Chondromyces crocatus: one gene and its partners. The protein of the gene in region 2 interacts with the protein of the main gene of each other region in a pairwise test. Links are inferred from orthologs where the notes say so. Each region holds a gene or a part of one and is shown on either strand. Other genes may lie near its edges.

Region 1 (2,832 bases), 3.7 Mb from region 2 along the record:
GAGGTCGACGTCGACGTAAAGATCGCCAGGGGGCGCGCCGGGAGAACCGGGCATCCCCTGGCCAGGAACGCGCAGCCGCTGCCCGCCATCGATGCCGGCGGGGAACGAGACGACGACTTTGCGGGAGCGCTCGACGGCTCCTGCTCCTTTGCAGGCGGCGCACGGGGTCTTCACGATGGATCCCTCGCCGCTGCACTCGGGGCAGGTCTGAGAGAACATCACGAAGCCACGGGCGGTCGAGACCTGGCCTGCGCCGTTGCACGTCCCGCAGGTCTTGCGCTTCGTCCCTGGCTTGGCGCCCGTACCGCTGCACTCGTCACACGGCGCAGGCGTCCGGAGAGCGACCTCTCGCTTGCAACCGCAGATCGCCTCTTTGAGGGTGAGGCGCTGTTGCACGCGGATGTCCTGGCCACGCGCCGGGCCACGGCGGCCTCTCCCTCCTCCTCCGCCGAAGCCGCCGAAGAACTCCGAGAAGATGTCCTGGAAGTGCGAGAAGATGTCGCCGCCTTCGAAGCCGACCGCGCCTTCGAGCCCAGCGTGACCGAACTGGTCGTAGCGACCGCGTTTGTCAGCGTCCGAGAGGACTTGATAGGCCTCAGTCGCCTCCTTGAACTTCACCTCGGCCGATGCGTCGCCGGGGTTTCGGTCAGGATGAAACTTGAGGGCCAGCTGTCGGTAGGCCTTGCGGATGTCGTCAGGAGATGCGTCGCGCGCAACGCTGAGGACTTCGTAATAATCGCGCTTTTCACTCATGGGCGGCCAGAGCGCGGCGAGGGTTCGCCGCGGCGGAGAAAGGACAGGGAGCCGCGCCAGACGATAAGTCGCAGCACGCCGAAGTCAACGCGTCGCTCGTGCGATGCCAACCTTACTGGCCGCGACGCTGGAACGCGGGGGTATCCCAGTCGCCGTCGAGCGGGGGAACGAAGCTCGAGCGATCCCTGGTTCCGCCCGCTGCACCCGCCTGAGCCGGGGCTTGCGAGGGAGCAGCGCGACGTGAGGTCGGGTAACCCACATCCTCACGGGTCGGGGGTCGCTGCGTCAGCGGAGGCGCGTTCATGGCCGCACGGGACGAAAGGGGCGCCGCCGAGGCTGCGATCGGGGAGAGGGCGTGCGTCCCGCTGCGCCCGGTCGAGGAGCTCGTGTACTGCTGCGGGACCTCCACGACGGGATGATCGAAGCCGGTCGCGATGACCGTCACCTTGATCATGTCGCCCATGCTCTCGTCGATGGTCGCGCCGAAGATGATGTTGGCGTCTTCGTGCGCTTGCTCCTGCACGAGGGTCGCAGCCTCCTCGATCTCCTTCATGCGCATGTCGGGGCCGCCGACGATGTTGATGAGCACGCCGGTGGCGCCTTCCACGGAGATGTCATCGAGCAGCGGCGAGCTGACCGCCATCTCTGCCGCGAGGCGCGCGCGCCCCTGGCCCTTGGCGCAGCCGGTGCCCATGAGGGCGCGGCCCATGTTCGACATGACGGTCTTCACGTCGGCGAAGTCGACGTTGACGATGCCGTTCTGCGTGATGAGGTCGCTGATGCCCTTGATGGCCTGGTAGAGCACCTCGTCCGCTTTGCGGAAGGCCTCGACGAACGACAGGTCCTCATCGCCCAAAGAGAGCAGCTTCTGGTTGGGGATGGTGATGAGGGTGTCGACGTGCTCGGCGAGCATCGCCAGACCGAGCTCGGCACGGCGTGCACGCTGCTTCCCTTCGAAGAAGAAGGGCTTGGTGACGACACCGACGGTGAGGCATCCCTCTTCACGGGCGAGCTGCGCGATGACGGGCGCAGCGCCGGTGCCGGTGCCACCGCCCATGCCGGCGGTGACGAACACCATGTCCGCGCCGGCGATCATTTCCTTGATCCGCGTCACGTCCTCGAGCGCAGCCTTGCGGCCCTTCTCGGGATCAGCGCCCGCACCGAGCCCACGGGTGACGCTGGCACCGATGTGCATCTTGGTCGGGGCCAGGCTGGCGCCGAGCGCCTGCGCGTCGGTGTTGACGACGATGAACTCGACCCCTTCGAGGCCGAAATTCATCATCGTGTTGACCGCGTTGCCGCCAGAGCCACCGCAACCGATGACCTTGATGCGGGCTTCGTACCCAGCATGCTCTGGGGCGAACTCGATGGAGAAACTCATGAAATCCTCCCGGGGGATGTGCGTGCAGTCGCTCTGCCCGCCGCCTCGCGGGCTTGGTTTGGAGGCGAGGGCACTTCGCCCTGCGCCGGACTCGCGGTCAAGAGGCGCCTCTTCCTCTTGACGCTGTCACGTTCAAAACCTTGATCAGGACCCGTCGAAACCGCCCTCTCCTAACAACTTTTGGTAGCCCCGTCATGCTCAGAAAGCAGCACGAAGCCAGCTCCAGAATCTCCCCCCAGACTTCGTCTCGATCCGCATCTCTTCTTGAAGTTCGCGGCGCGGCTCCTTGACGATTCTGTCACGACGGGCGTCGATGCGGGTAACCTCAGGCGGCACGGGTGTGAGCGCGCGAGCCTGCGCCAGCGCATTTGCTCCGTACTGAACAAGTCCCACCCCTGTCGCGTACTGGGGGCCAGCGACGAGCTGCGTGATCCCGCGAACGCCCACGGGCACACCCAGCCGCACAGGCATGCCGAGAATTTCCTCGGCAAACTCGGTCATGCCTTCCATGAGCACGCCGCCGCCCGTCAGGACCGCGCCCGCAGAGAGCTGCTCGAGGAGACCCGTGTCCTCGATGCGCTTGCGGATCACAGCGAAGATTTCCTCCACGCGTGGCTCGATGATGTCCGACAGCACACGCCGAGCGGTCCGACGAGGCGGGTGACCGCCGACGCCAGGGACCTCGATTTCTTCATCAT
Region 2 (2,881 bases):
GCAGAGTTTCTCATCCCGACCTCCTCACCTCCGGTTCTGGGCCGACGACTCCTCCGGCGGAGGGGTGGTGACGATCAACACCTCTTCGAGCCGCGAGAAGTCCACTGCCGGCGCTGCGAACACCTGCTGGTAGATGCCGAAGTCGCGCCGCACCACCTGCGTCACGGTCCCCACCGGGATCCCCTTGGGAAACCGCCGCCCCACGCCGCTCGTGACCAGCAGATCCCCGACCTCGACCTCGTCGGTGCGCTGCATGTACTCCACGCTGCAGGCGTACTTCGTCTCGTCCCCCGTCCCCCGGATGAACCCACGCGCCCCCGTGCGCTCCACGACCACGTCGACGCCGCTGCCGGCGTCCACCACCAGCCGCACATCCACGCTGTCCCCGGCGCTCTTCAACGTCGTCCCGACCACGCCATCAGCCGATAGCACGGGCAGGTTCGGGCCGATGTCCCGCGCCTCGCGATCCAGCGTCACACGCGCCACACGGAAGAACTCGTTCGTATCTTTCCCGATCACCTGCGCACTCACGACGTCGGTGGGCAAACTCTGCCGCAGATCGAGCAAACGCCGCAGCCGCCGGTTCTCTTCCTCCAGCGCCTCCAGGCGCCGCACGCGCTCACGCAGCCGGGCCATCTGGGACGCGAGGCGCGCGTTGTCCTCCTTCACGTCGACCAGGTAGATGTAATCGCCCCAGATGTGCGAGATCCCGCGGGCCAGCGTCGCGGCCGCGTACTGCACGGGCGCCGCGATCCGGACGAGCACCCGGTCTGCGCCGGTGTTCTGCTTCGGATCGCGCATGCTCGCGCGCAGGAACCAGAACGGCACCGCGAGCGCCAGGATCACGATCAGGAAGTCGCGGTAGCGTTTCAGATTCAACGTAGCCTCCGCACCATCCGTCCCCCGTGCTCTCAGAGCCCCAGTGAACGGGTGGCGATTCCCCGACGAGCCCGGGGGCGACGACCCCTCTACGGCTCCGACCTTCCCTCCGCGCCCCCTGATCCTAGCTGATCGTGACCTCCTTCAGCAGCTCCAGGTGATCGAGCGCCTTCCCGCTCCCGAGCACCACGGCGCTGATGGGGTCGTCGCAGACCATCACCGGCAAACCGGTCTCTTCACGCAGCAACACATCCAGGTTCTTCAGCAGCGCACCGCCTCCCGTGAGCACGATGCCCTTGTCGACGATGTCGGCTGCGAGCTCCGGCGGCGTCCGCTCCAGCGCGATCAGCACCGCTTCGACGATGGCGTTGATCGGCTCCGTCAGCGACTCGCGGATCTCGTCCGAGTTGACCATCACCGTCTTCGGGATGCCTGCGACGAGATCACGGCCCTTCACCTCCATCGTGAGCTGCTGCTCCAGCGGGTAGGCGTTGCCGATGGTGATCTTGATGCGCTCTGCGGTCTGCTCGCCGATGGCCAGGTTGTACTTGCGCTTCATGTAGGCGACGATCGACTCGTCCATCTTGTCGCCGCCGACGCGAACGCTCTGCGAGTACACGATCCCGGCCAGCGAGATCACCGCGACCTCCGTCGTCCCGCCGCCGATGTCGACCACCATGTTGCCGCTCGGCTCCGTGATCGGCAGGCCGGCCCCGATCGCGGCCGCCATCGGCTCCTCGATCAGGTACACCTCGCGCGCGCCCGCGCCCTCGGCGCTCTCCTTCACCGCGCGCTTCTCGACCTCGGTGATCCCGAATGGCACGCAGATGATGATCCGCGGCTTGACCAGCGTCCGCCGGTTGTGCGCGCGCGCGATGAAGTAGCGCAGCATCGCCTCGGTGATCTCGAAGTCGGCGATCACACCGTCCCTCAACGGGCGCACGGCCTGGATGTTGCCGGGCGTCCGGCCCAGCATCTCCTTCGCCTCACGGCCGACGGCGAGCACCTTCTTGCCGCCCCGCGTGTCTCGCTGGACCGCGACGACCGAGGGCTCGCAGGAGACGATCCCCTTGCCCTTCACGTAGATGAGGGTCGTGGCGGTACCCAGATCGATCGCGAGATCGTTCGAGAACAGGCCGTAGAGCCAGTCGAAGATCATCGCACCGCCTTCACCGCTCGAGCGCGTTCGTAGAGGCCCTGCCCGTGAAGGTCAGGGACGTTCGTTGAAGCCAAATCGACCGATCTCCGGCAGAGCAGATCGGAGACCCACTTGCGGGCCGACGCCGGAGCAAGGGGCCGCCCTCTCCCGGCGTTGCGGGCACATCGCATCAGACAGGCTCGTGTCGCATTGAAAGATGTGGTCGATGCCACATCGTGGGGGCCTGGTGTTCTTCGAAGGCGACCGTCGTGAGCGCCTCCCTCACCACGCATGGACACCAGGTGCCCAGCGCGAGTGCGCGGAGGCCAGGCTCACGAACGGCTCAGCCCTTCGAGATCTTGCCCTCTTTGTGCTCGGTGTGCTTGCGCTCGGCCGGGCAGAACTTCTTGATGACGAACTTCTCCGTCATCGTCCGCTTGTTCTTGGTGGTGTGGTAGTTCGCGCGGCCGCAGTTACCGCAGGTGAGCTTGATGATGTCGCGCATGAGAGCTTCTCCAGGAACGGGATGGTGAGTCGGTGGGACGGGTGAGGTCACCCAAACGACTCGGGGGTCACCGGCACCGCCCGGCTCATCAGAATCGGCTTTCCCTCGACCCGGGGAGCCTGGTTCGACGAGAGGCGGCTGCACGTCCGCGCGAGCCCCGACCGCCCGCCACGAGCGCGCCTACCGTACGAGAATTGATGCGGTTGTCAACCGGGAGGCAACCAGAACACCGCCCACCGCAGGCGGAAAGAGACCCCTGAGGCACAGCCCGAGGGCTCTCTTTCCGGTCAACTCACCGTGGGCGGTGCGGTTCTCTCAGTCGTCCCAGTCGTCGTCCGTCGTACCTCGACGATCCCACT
Region 3 (2,845 bases), 3.7 Mb from region 2 along the record:
ATGGCCTCGGCTGCGATCTCCGCGGATCCCTGGATCGAGAAGGCGACGGTGACGCGCCGCCTCCCCTCCACCATCCACGTCTCCGTCGTCGAGCGCGAAGCGCAGGCCCTCGTCGCCATCGGAGGCGAGCTTTACCTCGCGACCCGCGATGGCGATCTCTTCAAGCGTCACGACGGCGACGACCCCGCGGACCTCCCCGTCGTCACCGGCATCTCACCCGAGCAAGTGGCCAAAGATCGCCCTGGCGTCGTCCTCGCCGTGCGTCGCGCGCTCGACGTGCTCGACGAGTTCGATCGTGCCGGCATCTCTCGCCGTTACCCCGTCCAGGAGCTGCATCTCGTCAAGGATGGAACGCTCGTCTTCATGATCGGCAAAGAGGGCATCTCCTTGCACCTGGGTAACCCACCTTACCGCGAAAGAGTCGCGCAGGCGGCGCAGGTCTTGAACGAGCTCGCCAGGCGGAAGGCGAACGCTTCCGTGCTTTTCCTCGACAACGAAGCGCATCCGGAGCGGGTCGTCGTCCGGATGAAATGACTCCCGCGACCAAAATTTGTCCGATTCGGTCGGAGCATGTCAGCGTCCTCCCTGCCCGAATCGGGAGCGGTCCCAGGCCGCGTGGCCCAGCGCCATGACCTGCGTTCTGCCGACTCCGTGACCGGGCTCCCGCCGAGCATGAGGACTGTGCACGCGATGAAGAGCCGGATGGAGACCACCGAGATTGTTGTCGGCCTGGACATCGGGACCACGAAGGTTTGCGCCGTCGTGGGGGAGGTCGACGCCGATGGGATCACGATCCTCGGGGTAGGGAACGTCCCTTGCCGAGGTCTCCGCAAGGGAGTGGTGAGCAACATCGACTGGACTGTCCGCTCGATCAGCGAAGCGATCGAGGCGGCCCAGACCATGGCCGGTGTCGAGATCCGCACCGTCTACGCGGGCGTGGCAGGGAGCCACATCCGTTGCCACGGATCGGATGGTGTCGCAGCCATCTCGGGCGGTGAGGTCACCCGGCTGGATGTCGAGCGCGTCCTCGAAGGTGCGCGCGCAATCCCGGTCGACGCAGACCGCCAGATCCTGCACGTTCTCCCACGCGAGTTCACCGTCGACAACCAGGACGGCATCCGGGATCCCGTGGGCATGAGCGGAGTGAGGCTCGGCACGAAAGTCAACCTCATCACGGCCGCGACGTCGTGCGTTCAGAACGTGGTCCGTTGCGCCGAGCGCTGTGGCCTCACCGTTGCAGACGTGGTCCTCGAGCCCGTTGCGAGCGCTGAGTCGGTTCTCTCGGAAGACGAGAAAGAAATCGGCGTCGCGCTGATCGACGTGGGTGGAGGGACGACCGATCTCCTCCTCTATGTAGATGGAGGGATCGCCCATGCAAGCGTGATTCCCGCAGGTGGCAACAACGTCACCGCGGACATCGCGGCGGGCTTGCGCACCCCCATGGGCGAAGCGGAGCGGCTCAAGCGCAATTTCGGCTGCGCGCTCGGCCGCATGGTGGGCGATGATGAAGAAATCGAGGTCCCTGGCGTCGGCGGTCACCCGCCTCGTCGGACCGCTCGGCGTGTGCTGTCGGACATCATCGAGCCACGCGTGGAGGAAATCTTCGCTGTGATCCGCAAGCGCATCGAGGACACGGGTCTCCTCGAGCAGCTCTCTGCGGGCGCGGTCCTGACGGGCGGCGGCGTGCTCATGGAAGGCATGACCGAGTTTGCCGAGGAAATTCTCGGCATGCCTGTGCGGCTGGGTGTGCCCGTGGGCGTTCGCGGGATCACGCAGCTCGTCGCTGGCCCCCAGTACGCGACAGGGGTGGGACTTGTTCAGTACGGAGCAAATGCGCTGGCGCAGGCTCGCGCGCTCACACCCGTGCCGCCTGAGGTTACCCGCATCGACGCCCGTCGTGACAGAATCGTCAAGGAGCCGCGCCGCGAACTTCAAGAAGAGATGCGGATCGAGACGAAGTCTGGGGGGAGATTCTGGAGCTGGCTTCGTGCTGCTTTCTGAGCATGACGGGGCTACCAAAAGTTGTTAGGAGAGGGCGGTTTCGACGGGTCCTGATCAAGGTTTTGAACGTGACAGCGTCAAGAGGAAGAGGCGCCTCTTGACCGCGAGTCCGGCGCAGGGCGAAGTGCCCTCGCCTCCAAACCAAGCCCGCGAGGCGGCGGGCAGAGCGACTGCACGCACATCCCCCGGGAGGATTTCATGAGTTTCTCCATCGAGTTCGCCCCAGAGCATGCTGGGTACGAAGCCCGCATCAAGGTCATCGGTTGCGGTGGCTCTGGCGGCAACGCGGTCAACACGATGATGAATTTCGGCCTCGAAGGGGTCGAGTTCATCGTCGTCAACACCGACGCGCAGGCGCTCGGCGCCAGCCTGGCCCCGACCAAGATGCACATCGGTGCCAGCGTCACCCGTGGGCTCGGTGCGGGCGCTGATCCCGAGAAGGGCCGCAAGGCTGCGCTCGAGGACGTGACGCGGATCAAGGAAATGATCGCCGGCGCGGACATGGTGTTCGTCACCGCCGGCATGGGCGGTGGCACCGGCACCGGCGCTGCGCCCGTCATCGCGCAGCTCGCCCGTGAAGAGGGATGCCTCACCGTCGGTGTCGTCACCAAGCCCTTCTTCTTCGAAGGGAAGCAGCGTGCACGCCGTGCCGAGCTCGGTCTGGCGATGCTCGCCGAGCACGTCGACACCCTCATCACCATCCCCAACCAGAAGCTGCTCTCTTTGGGCGATGAGGACCTGTCGTTCGTCGAGGCCTTCCGCAAAGCGGACGAGGTGCTCTACCAGGCCATCAAGGGCATCAGCGACCTCATCACGCAGAACGGCATCGTCAACGTCGACTTCG

Evidence for each region. The genes of interacting proteins can lie anywhere in the genome.
Region 1: the proteins of CMC5_RS19055 (region 2) and ftsZ interact in binary tests that used the Escherichia coli proteins (3 or more experiments, as listed by UniProt). The link is inferred for Chondromyces crocatus from one-to-one orthologs.
Region 3: the proteins of CMC5_RS19055 (region 2) and ftsA interact in binary tests that used the Escherichia coli proteins (3 or more experiments, as listed by UniProt). The link is inferred for Chondromyces crocatus from one-to-one orthologs.

The regions. Positions count from the first base shown.
Region 1 is NZ_CP012159.1:8,880,305-8,883,136, forward strand. It holds ftsZ (cell division protein FtsZ), read right to left. Parts: upstream 2,135-2,832; coding sequence 866-2,134; downstream 1-865. Other genes in the region: dnaJ (molecular chaperone DnaJ), read right to left, coding at 1-753; ftsA (cell division protein FtsA), read right to left, coding at 2,333-2,832. UniProt on the Escherichia coli protein: Essential cell division protein that forms a contractile ring structure (Z ring) at the future cell division site. The regulation of the ring assembly controls the timing and the location of cell division.
Region 2 is NZ_CP012159.1:5,161,643-5,164,523, reverse strand. The notes cover bases 22-2,881. They hold CMC5_RS19055 (rod shape-determining protein), read right to left. Parts: upstream 2,039-2,881; coding sequence 1,004-2,038; downstream 22-1,003. Other genes in these bases: CMC5_RS48555 (RNA recognition motif domain-containing protein), read right to left, coding at 2,838-2,881; rpmG (50S ribosomal protein L33), read right to left, coding at 2,361-2,522; mreC (rod shape-determining protein MreC), read right to left, coding at 25-879. In the rest of the region: CMC5_RS19065 (hypothetical protein), read right to left, coding at 1-14. UniProt on the Escherichia coli protein: Forms membrane-associated dynamic filaments that are essential for cell shape determination. Acts by regulating cell wall synthesis and cell elongation, and thus cell shape.
Region 3 is NZ_CP012159.1:8,881,793-8,884,637, reverse strand. It holds ftsA (cell division protein FtsA), read left to right. Parts: upstream 1-690; coding sequence 691-2,001; downstream 2,002-2,845. Other genes in the region: ftsZ (cell division protein FtsZ), read left to right, coding at 2,200-2,845; CMC5_RS32055 (cell division protein FtsQ/DivIB), read left to right, coding at 1-534. UniProt on the Escherichia coli protein: Essential cell division protein that assists in the assembly of the Z ring. May serve as the principal membrane anchor for the Z ring.